Regions from separate parts of the Staphylococcus sp. GDY8P57P genome, predicted to be linked through region 2. Evidence: predicted binding sites of a transcription regulator. Region 2 holds the regulator's gene; the other holds the start of a gene.
What was found. Region 2 encodes Rex, which represses fermentation and respiration genes when NADH is low (regulators of the CRP and FNR family bind a similar motif). Its sites were predicted from a motif close to TTGTGAAATATTTCACAA; they were not measured.
Positions count from the first base shown of each region.

Region 1 (8,352 bases), on a different contig from region 2:
CTCAGTTCTAGTCATCCTTGTGGGCGAGCCTTAGCAAAGAGAATTTCACAAAGACATGATACAAGCAAATCAAACTGGGAGTGGACGACGAATTTAAAAAATTCTGTTCCACTCCCGTTTTTTGACCTATCTCTTTAAATAAAAGACTGATTTTTGGTAAAATTATGAAAACGTTTTCTTTAAAGTGGGAAACGTATTATAAAAATAAGGGGGATTTCACATGCAAGGGGATAGTGTGTGGTTAACAATAATGGGAATATTGATTATTGGCTCAATAGTTGGACTGTTAATCGCTAAAAAGATTAGTCCAGTTGTTGGTATGATATTAATTCCTAGTATTGGCGCTTTACTATTAGGCTACGGTGTTAAAGATTTGGTTAAATTCTTTAATAGTGGTTTAGAATCTGTAATGAGCGTCGTCATCATGTTTATTTTCGCAATTATATTCTTTGGTATTATGACAGACAGTGGGCTCTTTAAGCCTATTGTTAAAAGACTGATACTTATGACACGTGGTAATGTCGTTATTGTCTGCATTGTAACAGCGTTGATTGGTATGTTTGCACAATTAGATGGTGCAGGTGCTGTGACGTTCTTATTATCAATACCTGCATTATTACCATTATATAAAGCGTTAAATATGAATAAATACTTATTAATTCTATTGCTTGCAATTAGTGCTGCAATTATGAATATGGTGCCTTGGGGTGGTCCAATGGCGCGTGTTGCTTCTGTACTCAAAGTGAAAAGTGTCAACGAATTATGGTACGGCATCATTCCGGTACAATTAATTGGTTTCGTGTTAGTTCTTATCTTTGCAACATACTTAGGATTTAGAGAAAAGAAGCGAATTAAAAAAGCAATTGAAAAAGGTGACTTACAACCTACATTAGACATAGACATTCATCGTTTAGTAAAAAACTATGAACGTGATCAAGACATTAAGTTTCCGGTAAGAGGTCGAGCATTGAAACATGGTTGGGTTATTTGGGCCAACGTGCTTTTAACGGTTATCGTTCTTGTCATGATGTTAGCTAATATTGCGCCACCTGAATTTGCATTTATGATTGGCGTTGCACTTGCGTTAGTGATTAACTTCCCTAATGTCGATGAACAAATGAATCGGTTAAAGGCGCATGCACCAAATGCATTGATGATGGCTGCAGTAATCATTGCAGCTGGTATGTTTTTAGGTGTTTTGGAAGAAACAGGGATGTTAAAAGCCATTGCATTAAGTTTCATTAAGATTATTCCTGATGCTGTAGGACCTTACTTACATATTATTGTTGGTTTCTTTGGTGTGCCACTTGATTTACTTACAAGTACAGACGCTTATTATTTTGCATTACTTCCTATAGTAGAACAAACAGCAAGTCAATTTGGTATTAATCCAGTTTCGACTGCGTATTCAATGGTTATTGGTAATATTGTCGGAACGTTTGTAAGTCCATTCTCTCCAGCCCTGTGGTTAGCGATTGGTTTGGCTGAAGCCAATATGGGCACATACATCAAATATGCCTTCTTCTGGATTTGGGGCTTTGCGATTGTGTTATTGGCTATAGCAGTTTTAATCGGTACAGTTACCATTTAATGCTAGGTATGTGCAAAATGGTATTGTTGAGATATAAATAGAAATTTTGAAAATGGATAATTAAAATACGCATCCCCTTGTAAGTTGACTAATGAACATCTTATAAGGGGATTGTTATAAACGTTAGTATTTGGAAGCATTACAAATTTTAAAAATATATCGCGGTATGGCTCTCTTTTACAGTGAGTCTGGGACATAAATAATATAATAATGCTATTTAGCAAATTAGCAGTAGTTGACTGAACTGAGAAGGCGCTTAAATCAATCTTTTCTCAGTTCTAGTCACCTTTGCAAGGGTGGGACGACGAATTTAAAAGAATTCTGTCCCACTCCCTGTTCTAATGCTTATGATTACATATCATCCACTCTAAAATGGCTTCCCGCTATTATGAGAAAACGCTTTATACTTCCCACTTTTCATGAAATAAAACATGTCTAAAATAATCAGATAAATTACAAAGCGTGTGAATACACTGTTGATTAACGTGCTATAAGTCTTGGTATAGGCGCGTTTTACAAGTTGTAATATAAGTCTATGTTTATTACATACGAAGTAAAATTATTATGATTCATTTACAAAGCCTTAACATTCCACACAAACCCTTGTGTGTCTGTTAGAGTATGTCTTGTCGTTAATTAACGAAGAAAAAATTACTTAAAAACATTTTGAATTGAATGATTTAAAATTTCTAATATGTCAATTGCAGGTAGCCACGAGATAAAAAGCTTTAAACATTCTAGGAGGATATTTAATTATGAAAAAGATCGCTACAGCTACAATCGCAACAGCAGGTATTGCAACATTTGGATTAGCACATCAGGATGCAGACGCAGCGGAAAATAATAATGGATATAACCCTAATGACCCATATTCATACAGTTACACATACACAATTGACCAACAAGGTAATTATCATTATCAATGGCAAGGTAACTGGAGCCCAGCTCAAGCGCAACAAAGTGGTCAACAATACACTGGCAACCAAGCAGTAAACAATACACAATCATACAATAACTACAATTACAACTACAATAACAATCAATCTAGCCAAAATACACAATCTTACACAGCAAACAATAATGCTGGTGGCGGTTTAGGTGCTAACTATTCAACTTCAGATCGCAACGTTAAAGTAACAACTCAAAACGCACCAACTACTCAATCAACAAGCTCAAGTAGTGCAGCATTATCAGGTAAATCAAGTGGCGGTGCAAACTTATACACTGCTGGTCAATGTACGTATTATGTATATGACAAAGTAGGCGGTAAAATTGGTAGCACTTGGGGTAACGCAAATAACTGGGCAACTGCAGCTGCTGCAGATGGCTATACAGTTAACAACACACCTAAAGCAGGTGCAGTAATGCAAACATCTCAAGGTGCATACGGTCACGTTGCATATGTTGAAAGTGTTAATGCTGACGGTTCAGTTAAAGTTTCAGAAATGAACTATAACGGTGGACCTGGTGTAGTATCATCACGTACAATCTCAGCTAGCCAAGCTGGTTCATATAACTACATTTCATAATTTGAAATCATTTTAACCACGATGCCTAATCTAACGGCGTCGTGGTTTTTTTCTTTTTGGAAAAAGGCATGTCAAGATAGCGCATCGTGTGATTGAAGCGGAGGTATAACGGGAAACATAATAATAAGTGGAATTAATATTAGATTGTATATGTAAATCGTAAAGGAGGGTGACTAAAGATGACGTTTGATGTAATAAAATGGATTATATTAGCATTAATTATCATCGTAACGATTGCGGTGATATGTGGCCTTATTTGGGGATCATTACTAGAAGAACGTGCGTATGATAAGCGTTCAAAAAAAGAAAAGCGTAAAGAAACTGAGAAAAATGTAGAAATGGCTAAAGGTCATACTGAAGATAAAGAAATCGAGGGTGATTACGAAGCGGCCCCAATTAAAAAAGGAACACTCAAAGATGACCATCCAAAATAATGGATAATATCGACCTTGAAAGATGCTAGAAGAAGCATACTTTCAAGGTTTTTTAGAGTGGGATAATATTTAATTGGAATGGGTATGTCAGAATGTAAGTTCACATTTTATTTACATTTAATATTTTAAATTATCTACAATTCTATACTTTTGACATCTTCAAGTGATAAACTATTTATGTTAAAAAAATCACAATAATTTTCAGAAAAGTTAGGAGCTTTCATCATGCTACTGTTTGTAGTAGAAATCATCATAATGATACTAGCTATATTATTAGGGCTTCGTGCGGCTGGTGCATTAGGGTGTGGTATCTTCGCCATTGTGGCACAACTCATAATGATCTTTGGCTTTCAATTGCCCCCAGGTTCAGCGCCTGTTACTGCAGTATTAATTATTTTATCCATTGGTATCGCTGGTGGTACCTTGCAAGCTACAGGAGGCATTGACTATTTAGTCTTTCTCGCTTCCAAAGTGATCGAACGCTTTCCAAGATCAATAATTTTTATAGCGCCAATGATTGTCTTTTTATTTGTGTTTGGCGTAGGTACAGCAAATATTGCGTTATCCTTAGAACCTATTATTGCCAAAACTGCGGTTAAGGCTAATATACAACCTAAGCGACCGCTTACTGCTTCTGTATTGACTGCTAATTTAGCTTTATTATGTAGTCCAGCAGCATCAGCAACAGCCTACATTATTTCGGTAATGGCAGGTTATCATATATCGATGGGACAATATTTAAGTATTGTATTACCTACAGCGATTATTACAATGCTAATGTTAAGTGTCTTTTGTACGTTTGTCGGTCGAAAGACATCAGTTACGCCGAGTGAAATGGCGCATACACCTGAAGTATCTGTTAAACAATCATTTTCAACTAAAACTAAATTAGGTGTAGTTAGCTTCTTACTGTGTGTGGCAGCAATATTAACATTTGGTATCTTTCCAAATTTAATGCCAGCCTTTAACGTCGATGGCGAACAAGTTAACGTAACAATGACAGAAATTGTACAGTTCTTTATGTATTTGAGTGTTGCTATTAATCTATTAATGATGAAGATTAATACGAGTGATATCTTGTCTTCCCATATTGCACAATCCGCTATTGGTGCACTCTTTGCAGTACTCGGACCTGGCTGGTTAGGTGCAACTGTATTTAACGCACCTCAAAACTTAAAAATCATTCAAGACGATATCGGACAAACCATCCAATCTATACCTTGGTTAGTCATTGTCTTAGTTGCTGTAGTGGCGATGATCGTCATCTCTCAAACTGCAACCGCATCGATTATGGTGCCAATTGTTATGAGTATGGGCGTTCCACCAATGTACTTTATTGCAATGGTACAAACGCTTAACGTCAACTTCGTTATTCCGGCACAACCAACGTTATTATTTGCGGTTAATTTAGATGAGACTGGACGTACACGAGCGACAAGTTTCATTATTCCAGGCTTCTTTGCGATTGGCGTATCAATTATAGTTGGATTCTTAATAAAATCGATATTAGGATTTTAGATATAGAGACTACAAATTTTAGGGCGACATGCTCGATGATTTGTAGTCTTTTTTAGGAGTAAAATGAGAAATTTAAAAAAATGCTAAATAAATATAAATTCATTATGAGGGTATGATTATGCAAAAATAATACAAAATAAAATTTGTTAAATACGTTAAGTTTAAATTTAACACTGTTGTTATAGCAATTTCTAAAGCTTTAAAATATGTCTGAAATATATATTTATTCAATAAACTGAAAAGTATAATTTGAATGTAATTTGCATTTTTATTTAATTTTAGATATCGTCAATATGTGAATAAACCGTGACAAGAAAGTGGTTTTTAATTTTTATCGAAACAACTATTTTGAGGAGGAACATAATTGAAACGAGAAAAAATTATGGATTGGCCGACTTTTATAGGGACGGTAGTCGTATTACTTGTGGCTGTTACACCGATGATGATTTTTCCGGAAGCCAGTGAAAAAGTAATTACTGATATCAACAGTGCGATATCCAATTCAATTGGATCAGTGTATTTATTTATGGGATTAGCCATTTTATTCTTTGTATTATATATTGCGTTCGGACGCTACGGCAATGTGACGCTTGGAAAAGCAACGGATAGACCTGAATTTAATAACTTCAGTTGGGCGTCTATGTTATTCTGTGCAGGTATTGGATCAGACATATTATATTGGGGTGTCATTGAGTGGGCGTTCTATTATCAAGTACCACCAAATGGTGCAAAAGCGATGTCAGATGAAGCACTTACATATGCCACGCAATATGGTATGTTCCATTGGGGACCAATCGCATGGGCGATTTATGTCTTACCAGCACTACCTATTGGTTATTTAGTATTCGTTAAGAAACAACCTATTTACAAAATTAGTCAAGCATGTCGTCCAGTTCTTAAAGGACAAACAGATAAATTTTTAGGTAAATTAGTAGATATATTATTCATTTTCGGACTACTTGGCGGGGCTGCAACATCACTTGCCCTCGGTGTTCCTATGATTTCTGCAGGTATTGAGAAATTGACAGGTATCGATGGCGAAAATATGGTTGTACGTTCAATTATCTTATTGACAATCACAGTTGTGTTTGCAGTAAGTTCTTATTCTGGTCTGAAAAAGGGAATTCAAAAATTAAGCGATGTTAACGTATGGTTATCATTCTTATTACTAGGATTTGTGTTTGTCGTGGGTCCTACCATTTTCATAATGGAAACGACAATTACAAGTTTTGGTAATATGCTAAGAGACTTCTTCCATATGGCTACTTGGATGGAACCTTTCGGTGGAATTGAAGGACGCAAAGAAACTAACTTCCCACAAGATTGGACGATATTCTATTGGTCATGGTGGTTAGTATATGCACCATTTATCGGTCTGTTTATAGCGCGTATTTCAAAAGGACGACGTCTTAAAGAAGTTATTTTAGGTACAATTATTTATGGTACATTAGGTTGCCTATTGTTCTTTGGTATCTTTGGTAACTATGCAGTGTACTTACAGATTACAGGCGAATTTAATGTGATTAACTTTTTAAATACGCATGGTACTGAAGCGACGATTATTCAAGTAATGCATCAATTGCCATTCTCAACATTGATTGTTGTATTATTCTTGATTTCTGCCTTCTTATTCTTAGCAACAACATTTGATTCAGGTTCATATATTTTAGCTGCTGCATCACAGAAAAAAGTTGTTGGCGAACCATTAAAAGCCAATCGTCTATTTTGGGCATTTGCGTTATGTTTATTACCTTTCTCACTGATGTTAGTTGGGGGAGAACGTGCACTTGAGGTATTAAAAACTGCATCTATCTTAGCGAGTGTGCCATTAATTGTGATATTTATCTTTATGATGATTTCATTTATTATTACGCTCAATAGAGACCGGATTAAACTGGAAACAAGGGCAGATAAGCATAAAGAAATTGAACGACGTTCATTACGTATTGTTCAAGTTAAAGAAGAACCACATGATGATAACTTATAAATAATAAAAAGCTAGAAGATTTTCGACTTTCGAAAATCTTCTAGCTTTTTTAAATATCTTCTTTTTCTGGAATTGGGTAATGTTCGAAGATTTGGCCACTTTCAATCGCGTTACTTAAGTTTTCAAGCCATTTACAATATTGCTTTGTATGATCCAATTGTGCTTGGATTTTATCAACTTCTGCTTTAGATGCTTCGTCTAAGTCAGCGTTTTTTAATGTTTCATCTAACAATAATTGCGCTTTTTCAACGGCTTCTAAGTTCGTGTCAACTTCACGTTCCCATTTTTGTGTAAAGAAGTTTCGGAAAAAATGGAAGAAGTTCTTCTCTGCAATGAAGTGTTGCTTTCTGCTGCCACGAGTGAATTGCTGTTTCACAATATCAAATTCTTGTAGTTTCTTGACACCAGCACTCATGCTCGGCTTGCTCATTTGCAAATGTTCACGCATCTCATCAAGCGTCATACTGCCTTCAAAGACCATTGTGCCATATAGATTACCGACGCTACGGTTTGTACCATACAAATCCATTGTTTCACCGATTGAATTGATAACAAGATCTTTTGCTTCTTCAATTTTTTGGTCATAATTCGTTGAACGTGCCATGGTGCACCTCCATTGTTACTTATTAGTTTTTTAAAGAGAAATAAACGAAGACGTTCATTTTTCAATTCTAAATCATTATAAAGTGTTTGGTGAAAAGTTTCAAAATCGCATATTTATTATTAGCACTTTTGACACTGTATTTTCAAGTCTATCTCAAAAGTTGTGTCGTTTTATATCGTTTGCAAGGCTATGAAAAGTATGATAATCTAGTTCTGTAAAATTCGTTAAATAAAAATTTAACAAACTTAACGGAGGTCGTTTGATGGAACTTGTAGAGAAATTGTCTAACCGTCAGTATATCGATGGTGAATGGGTAGAAAGTTCAAATAAAAATACAAGAGATATTATTAATCCTTATAACCAAGAAGTTATCTTTACGGTTGCAGAAGGTACTACTGAAGATGCAGAAAGAGCAATACTTGCAGCACGTCGCGCATTTGAAGATGCCGAGTGGTCATTAGAAACAAGTGAAGTCAGAGGTAAAAAAGTAAGAGCGATTGCAGATAAAATTACAGAGCATCGTGATGAATTAGCTAAATTAGAAACATTAGATACTGGTAAAACATTAGGAGAATCATATGCAGATATGGATGACATCGCCAATGTATTTACTTATTTCGCTGGATTAGCAGATAAAGATGGTGGCGAAATCATCAATTCACCAATTCCAAATACTGAAAGTAAGGTCG
Region 1 covers NZ_JAESLK010000019.1:28,851-37,202, forward strand. The annotation lists gene KA878_RS07060 (CitMHS family transporter) at 221-1,591, shown strand; gene KA878_RS07065 (CHAP domain-containing protein) at 2,347-3,120, shown strand; gene KA878_RS07070 (hypothetical protein) at 3,300-3,554, shown strand; gene KA878_RS07075 (anaerobic C4-dicarboxylate transporter family protein) at 3,780-5,072, shown strand; gene KA878_RS07080 (BCCT family transporter) at 5,437-7,059, shown strand; gene cudC (choline uptake/conversion transcriptional regulator CudC) at 7,109-7,663, opposite strand; gene betB (betaine-aldehyde dehydrogenase) at 7,926-8,352, shown strand, end outside.
Region 1: the regulator Rex is predicted to act here: its motif matches at 3,732-3,749, upstream of KA878_RS07075 (anaerobic C4-dicarboxylate transporter family protein).

Region 2 (8,352 bases):
ATTGTTTCATAGCATGCGTGCCAGCTTTATAATAATTAAATTTAACAGTCGTAATCGTAGGCGTGACGAGTTGCGTCATTGGGTCTCCTCCAAAACCATAAATTTGATAGTTCTCAGGTGTATTGGGGTGTTGAGAATAAAACTTATGAATTGCTAATGCTATAGGATCTGTTGCACCAATTAATACGTCAATATTACATGTATGATTTAACTTTTCAGCAACATCATTTTTAGCCTCTTCATATTTAAAAGATGTTACATAAATTTGAGGATGAATATCATATTGTTTTAAAGCATCAATAATACCTTGCTTTCGTTGTATACCCACAGCAACATCTTCTTCACTAACTCCAAAGAATACGACGTTTCGAAATTGTTGATGCCCTATTTGTTCACCTACAATGTATCCTGCTTGATAATCATCATGAATAATACTATGTAATTCAGGATGCGACTGACCGACTAGAATAACTGGTACATCTAATTTCTGAATCACTTCTAAATGTTTATTTGTTAAAGTAGTAGCCATTAATATGATGCCATCTACCTTACTTCTTGAAAAGGTCTCAAGTGCTTCAATCTCAGCATGAACATCTAAACCAGTATAATTAAGTAATAATTGATATTGATGTTGATGGCATACCGATACAATGCCTTTAACTGTCTCATCCACTGCATGTGAATTCATTCTTGGTATAATAGCACCGATCATATGTGTATGCTTGGCTCTTAAACTTTGCGCAAATTGATTTGGTTGGTAATCATGCTCAGCTATGATACGACTTAACTTTTCCTTCGTATGCGGGCTAACTGAGCCGTCATTTAAAAAAGCGGGAGACCGTGCTTTTAGATACTCCCGCTAATTTTGCGATATCTGATATATTTTTCATTAGATTAATCACCTAAATTAACTGTCATTTAAGCATTATTTTATCACATAACTATTCTTATAAAATACTGTTTAGTATATGAATCACTAATAAAACTATCAATATCTTTTATTCAGTTTGTTTAATTCACCATAAAAATACGCTTTCTCACCATGAACAAGTTGATCCAATCCTGTCTTATCTTCTTCTTCAGTGGTTGCAATAGGCATGATACTTTGTAAAATCTTACCTATAATCCAAGTTAAAACCACCGTGTAACATAAAACCACGAGCACAGCTATAACTTGAATCAACACTGAGTGAATGTCTCCGTTATAGATAAATCCGTTTGATATATCATGATTAACATGTTGTGATTGAAACACGCCAGTAAGAATAGCACCAACGATACCTCCTGCACCATGAATACCAAAAGCATCAAGTGTATCGTTATATTTATATTTCACTTTAATCACATTAATAACGAAATAACAAACGATGCCACCCGCAAATGCAATAACAAATGCGTTGAAATAATTCACATAGCCTGCTGCAGGTGTAATAGCGACTAAGCCAGCTAAGACACCTGATAATAAACCTAGTAGGCTTATTTTCTTAGTCATAAGGTACTCAATGATTAACCAACTAAACGCACCACCACTTGCCGCAATAATTGTATTTACAAATGATGTTAGTGCAACATCATTTAACGTATATGCACTTCCTGTGTTAAAACCATACCAACCGATCCAAACTAAAATACCACCAATTAAAGTGATTAAAAGATTATGTGGCTGTATTTTTTCAATTTTTTTACCATTACCTATCATAATCGCTAAAATAAGGCCTGAGAGACCAGATGTGATATGTACAACTGTACCACCAGCATAATCTAAAGCACCAAGTTGTTGTATCCATCCTCCGCCCCATACCCAATGCGCAACTGGGCTATATATCAAAATCACCCACAAGAATATAAAAATAATAAACGGAAAGAATTTCATACGTTCAGCAATTGAACCTGAGAGTATTGAAACTGCTATTGTGCAAAACATCATTTGGAACAACATAAATAATGCAAACGGGATGTGTGGACTTAATTGGTCATTGACTGCAAAACCAACATGTTGTAGGCCAATCAAATCGAAATTACCTATAAAAGCATTGCCTGTTCCAAAACTTAATGAAAAACCTAATGTAACCCATGTAAACGTCACGATAATCATTGCTGCCATACTTTGCATAACTGTGTTTAGGACATTCTTTGATTGAACTAACCCACCATAAAACAAGCTAAGCCCAGGGGTCATTACCCAAACAAGTAAAGTGCAAAGAAATAAAAAAATTGTGTCATCCATCTTCATAATTACCACTTCCTTTGAAAATATCATAATGATACTTCAAAGAAATAGCAAAAATACGTAAGATAAAATGACACAATATGTTACATAATATAACAGTGTTTTAATCACTTATTTCGTTTTAAGCTTTTTGAATTGTAATTGTCCAAGATGCATCATCTAATTGTTCATAATTCGTAACTGGATAACCTTGTTCAGCCGCCCAATTTGGAATAGCTTCTGTTGCTTGCGTACAATCGAAATCTATTTTAAGTTCATCACCATTATCTAATGTTTGCATTTTCTTTTGTGCTTCGATAAGTGGGAATGGACATACCATACCTACTGTACCTAATTCATATAACATTGTTATTCCTCCAATTAATTATGTTGTTTGTGTTTGTTTTGGAACTGCAGTAGTTTGAGATTGTGATGTTTGTTTTTCTAACTTTTTCATTGGTCTAATGAAAATAAAGTAACTCATAAACCATACACCTAAAATCATAGAACCTAGTGCAATCCAGCCTTTCCAAGACATAATAGCTGTTTCTACTAAGCCATTACCAATTGAACAACCACCTGCTACTGAGGCACCGAATCCCATGCAAATACCACCAATAGCACTATTACGAATCGTCTTCTTATCAGGTAATCGCCATTTGAATTCACGCGATCCTCTAGCAGCGATATATGACCCTAAAAAGATACCTAATATTAATAGTACACCCCAATCTATTAACTGAGTATCTCCTGTAATTAAAAACGTAATTAAGTTTGCTGATGGTGTTGTGATGCCTAAACCATAATCTCTACCAGTTGACATACTCATCGGCCAAGCAATTAATGCTATCAAACCAACTGCTATACCAGCTACAAATGGGTGGTATCGTTTTTCAAATAAATAATGTCTCAAGCCACTATATTTTTGCTTAAGCTTTGGAACCGCAAATTTGGGTTTAGGTTTGCGTAACGTTTTAGTTACAAAAATAATCGTGATGATCGTTAATATTAACGTAAATACCCACATTGGAATACCCGTTGTCTGAGACATATTGGCATTGATATTTGTAGGTTGATTTATCCACGTCATCACTGGAAGCAGCACACCTGTTTTAGTAATTGCCGCAGTTACTGCATATAACACGAGTGCTACCCAACTTCCAATTAAACCTTCACCAGCACGATACCATGTACCTGTAGCACAGCCTCCTGCTAATACAATACCTATTCCAAATATAAACGCACCAATGATGGTACCAATAATTGGAAATGTACTATCAGGTATTGAAATAAGATTTAACCCAGTTAAAATAAGTAGTCCTATACTTTGGACTGTAATAGCTACTAATAAAGCATAAAACATTTTGTTATTTTTTTGAACATACATGTCTCTAAAGCCACCAGCTAGACAAAAACGTGTACGTTGCATAACAAACCCTAATAATATTCCAACGATAAGACCACTAATAATCATCCATATCACTATTAATTCATCCTTTCCCGATTATTTTACTAAGGTATTATAATCAATTGTACTAAATTTGGCAACTTCTTAAAATAAAATGCTTCTAGCGATTTTTCACACGACCTATAAATTATTGCATTGGATTCACTCAATGTTGGCTAACAAAACGGGAGTGGGACAGAATTCTTTTGAATTCGTCGTCCCACTCCCAACTTGCTTTGCTTGTAGAATTTCTTAGTGAAATTCTCTTTGTTGGGGCCCCGACTCCCAACTTGCTTTGCTTGTAGAATTTTTTAGTGAAATTCTCTTAGTTGGGTCCCCACCCGCAAGGATGACTAGAACTGAGAAAAGCTTGGTTTAAGCCCCTTATCAGTTCAGTCAGCAACTGCGAATTTGCTAAATAGCATGATTATATTATTTATGTCCCAGAGTGCTGTAATAAAAGTGACGTTATTTAATTGGAATAATTTTTCATGAAGAATAGCAATGATTGCAATTCTATACCTAAGTCAATATGATGAACTTGTACACTATTAGGTACTTCTATTCTAGTTGGTGTGAAATTTAAAATACCATTAATATTTGCTTCAATTAACTCATTTGCCACACGTTGCGCTACACTTTCTGGCGTCGTTAAAATAACAACATTAATATCTTTGTCAGCAAGAACTTGTTTTAAGTCGTTCATATGATGGACAGTCACATCACCAATCTTATTTCCGACAATGTGCTCATCAACATCAAAAGCCTCTGTAATGGTCATTTCATCATGAATTGAAAAGTTATACGTTAAAAGTGCTCTACCTAAATTACCAACACCTACCAATGCAATGTGTATATTATCGCTATCACTAAGTGCCGTTTTAAAGAATTCTAATAAACTATCTATATTGTAACCATAACCTTTTTTCCCTAATTCTCCAAAATATGAGAAATCTCTACGAATGGTTGCTGATTCAATATTTAATGCCTCGCTAATCGCTTTTGAATTCACTCTGTCTATGCCTTTTGATTTTAACGTGTTAACGAATCTGTAATATAAAGGTAATCGTTTCAAAGTTGCCCGTGGAATTTTAGATTTATTTTGAGCCATTTAAAATGCCCCCCTTTCGTTTGAATTTTATAATCTATGTATCCAAACTATTTTGAGTGCTATACGTTTTAAATTTTTAAAATTTTCTTATGTCCTATTATGAATACTGGAATATTATACCTTAACGCATTTTAAAAATAAATAACTTAGTTTCAAGAAACTAAGTAATATGGTAAAATATAGAGTAATATACAACTTAATTTCGAGTAATAAACTTACAAATAGAAAGGTGAAACCTGAATGATACTCTTGCAATTAAATGACATTTCGAAATCATTTGATGGTGATGATATTTTCACACGTGTGAATTTCGAAGTAAAGACAGGCGAACGAATCGGAGTCGTAGGTCGTAACGGTGCTGGAAAATCAACCTTAATGAAAATTATTGCCGGTGTTGAAGATTACGATAGCGGCCATATTTCTAAAATTAAAAATTTACGAATGGGTTACCTGACCCAACAAATGACGCTTAATTCATCCGCTTCAGTGTTTGAAGAAATGTCTAAACCATTTGAACATCTCAAAAAGATGGAACGCTTAATTAAAGAAGAAACGAACTGGCTCGCTGATCATGCATCTGACTATGATTCTGATGCCTATCAACAACATATGGAACGTTATGAATCATTAACCAATCAATTTGAACAACTCGATGGTTATCAATATGAAAGTAAAATCAAGACAGTTCTACATGGTTTAAATTTTAACGAAGATGATTTTGATAAACCTATTAACGATTTTAGTGGTGGTCAAAAAACACGATTATCATTAGCACAAATGTTATTAAATGAGCCAGATTTATTACTATTAGACGAACCTACAAACCATTTAGATTTAGAAACAACAAAGTGGTTAGAAGATTATTTAAAATACTTCAAAGGTGCCATCGTCATCATCAGTCACGATAGATACTTCTTAGACAAGATTGTCACGCAAATCTATGATGTGGCACTTGGTGATGTTAAACGTTATGTAGGCAATTACGAGCAATTTATCGAGCAACGTGATAAGTATTATGAAAGTCGCATGCAAGAATATGAACGTCAACAAGATGAAATTAAGCGATTGGAAACCTTTGTAGAAAAAAATATTACACGTGCCTCAACAAGTGGTATGGCAAAAAGTCGTCGCAAAACATTAGAGAAAATGGAACGTATCGACAAACCAATGTTAGACGCAAGAAGTGCCAATATTCAATTTGGGTTCAATCGAAATACAGGAAATGACGTGATGCATATTCGCAATCTTGAAATTGGTTATGATGCGCCTATAACATCTCCAATTAACATAGAAGTCACGAAAGGCGATCATATCGCAATCATAGGTCCTAATGGTGTAGGTAAAACGACGCTAATTAAGACAATCGCACAACGACAAGATCAAATAGACGGTAATATTACCTTTGGTGCTAATCTACAAATTGGCTATTATGATCAAAAGCAAGCAGAATTTAAATCCAACAAAACAATTCTCGACTATGTTTGGGATCAATATCCAACTATGAACGAAAAAGACATACGCGCTGTATTAGGACGTTTCTTATTTGTACAAGATGATGTTAAAAAAATTATTAACGATTTATCTGGTGGCGAAAAAGCACGATTACAATTAGCACTCCTTATGTTACAAAGAGATAACGTCTTAATCCTTGATGAACCTACAAACCATTTAGATATTGATTCTAAAGAAATGCTTGAACAAGCATTAAAAGATTTTGAAGGAACGATTCTATTCGTTTCCCATGATCGATACTTTATTAATCAATTAGCTAATAAAGTCTTTGATTTAAATATAGATGGCGGTCAGATGTATCTTGGAGATTATCAATATTATATTGAGAAAACAGAGGAAGCAGCTGCATTAGAAGCATTTGAAAATGAACGTAATGATGATAGCAAGAATGATGTTTCCAATCAAAACGTAAACAATAACACCATCAATACGTATGATTCACAAAAACAACAACGCCGTGAGCAACGTAAATTAGAACGTCTCATTGAAGAATGTGAATCTAAAATTGAATCCTATGAAAATGAAATCGCTCAAATTGATGAACAACTGACGCAACCTGATGTATTTAATAATCCTGAAAAAGCTTCATCATTAGCGAATCAAAAACAAGAAACCGAACAGAAATTAGAACAAGTTATGACCGAATGGGAAAATTTACAAGAAAATGTTTAAAACGCATTAATCTTAAAATAGCTAGAAAGTATTTTATAACTTTTTAGCTATTTTTTTGAATCAATTTCAATAAAAGTTATAAACAGTTAAAATGTGATAATACCAACTATCCACAAAGTTATCCTACTTATCCACAAGATATTTTTGATTCATTTACCAATTTTTTACACAAAATTAATCTGCTATCCACATTGTTAAGAACCTTTTATCCACAACTTATACACTTAATGTTGATAAGTACAAATGTTCCCTATTGACCTTTATCAAATGATGTTTCTTCAAAAATAAAACCTCTTATAACATAAGCATTACAATGCTAACGTTCATAAGAGGTTTCTTATCGTAAAATAAATTTTTAAAATCATTTAAGCATCTATTGTTGCTTCTTCTATGTCCATGTTATTTTCACCATTTAAATCTAAATGAGCTGTAACGCCTGCTTGATAATAGTAGTATGCCGCTGCGCCGATCATTGCTGCATTATCCGTACATAATTTAGGACTTGGAATAGACAAATGGATATTATTTGCTTCACATAAATGTTGTAAACGTTGACGAAGTCCTTTGTTACTTGCAACGCCACCAGCAACGATAAGTCTATTCACATTATATGCCTTACATGCATTCATCGCTTTAGTACTTAATACATCTACGACACTATTTTGAAAACTAGTTGCCACATTTTCTTTAACAATCGTTTCATTTTTTTGTCTTAAATTATGCAGTTTGTTGATTATAGCACTTTTCAAACCACTAAAACTAAAATCATAACTATCTTTTTCTAACCATACTCTTGGAAAATCATACGTATCTTGACCTTGTTGTGCTAATTTGTCAATTTGTGGTCCACCCGGATATGGTAAATCAATTGTTCGTGCCACTTTATCATAGGCTTCACCCACTGCATCATCTCTTGTCTCTCCAATAACTTCAAAATGCATATGAGATTTCATATACACGAGTTCAGTGTGACCTCCAGATACGATTAACGCGATTAAAGGAAATGTTAATGGTTCTTCTAAATGATTAGCGTAAATATGACCAGCAATATGGTGTACAGGAATAAGTGGTTTATCGTAAGCAAAGGCTAGTGCTTTTGCTGCATTAATACCAATCAGCAATGCCCCAATTAATCCTGGACCTTGAGTTACAGCTATTGCATCTATATCATGCATCGTGATGTTTGCAGATATTAGCGCTTCATCAATAGTTGTTGTAATACCTTCCACATGATGTCGACTGGCAACCTCTGGCACAACACCTCCAAAACGCTTATGACTCTCAATTTGGCTAAGTACAATATTGGATAAAATTGTGTTGCCATCCTTAATGACACTTACACTTGTTTCATCACAACTTGTTTCAATTGCTAATATTAATGTTTCTTTATTCATTTAAGTT
Region 2 covers NZ_JAESLK010000009.1:87,417-95,768, forward strand. The annotation lists partial or broken gene KA878_RS04280 (LacI family DNA-binding transcriptional regulator) at 1-890, opposite strand, end outside; gene KA878_RS04285 (ammonium transporter) at 989-2,233, opposite strand; gene KA878_RS04290 (sulfurtransferase TusA family protein) at 2,352-2,576, opposite strand; gene KA878_RS04295 (YeeE/YedE family protein) at 2,595-3,692, opposite strand; gene KA878_RS04300 (redox-sensing transcriptional repressor Rex) at 4,129-4,767, opposite strand; gene abc-f (ribosomal protection-like ABC-F family protein) at 5,008-6,951, shown strand; gene tsaD (tRNA (adenosine(37)-N6)-threonylcarbamoyltransferase complex transferase subunit TsaD) at 7,317-8,345, opposite strand; gene rimI (ribosomal protein S18-alanine N-acetyltransferase) at 8,338-8,352, opposite strand, start outside.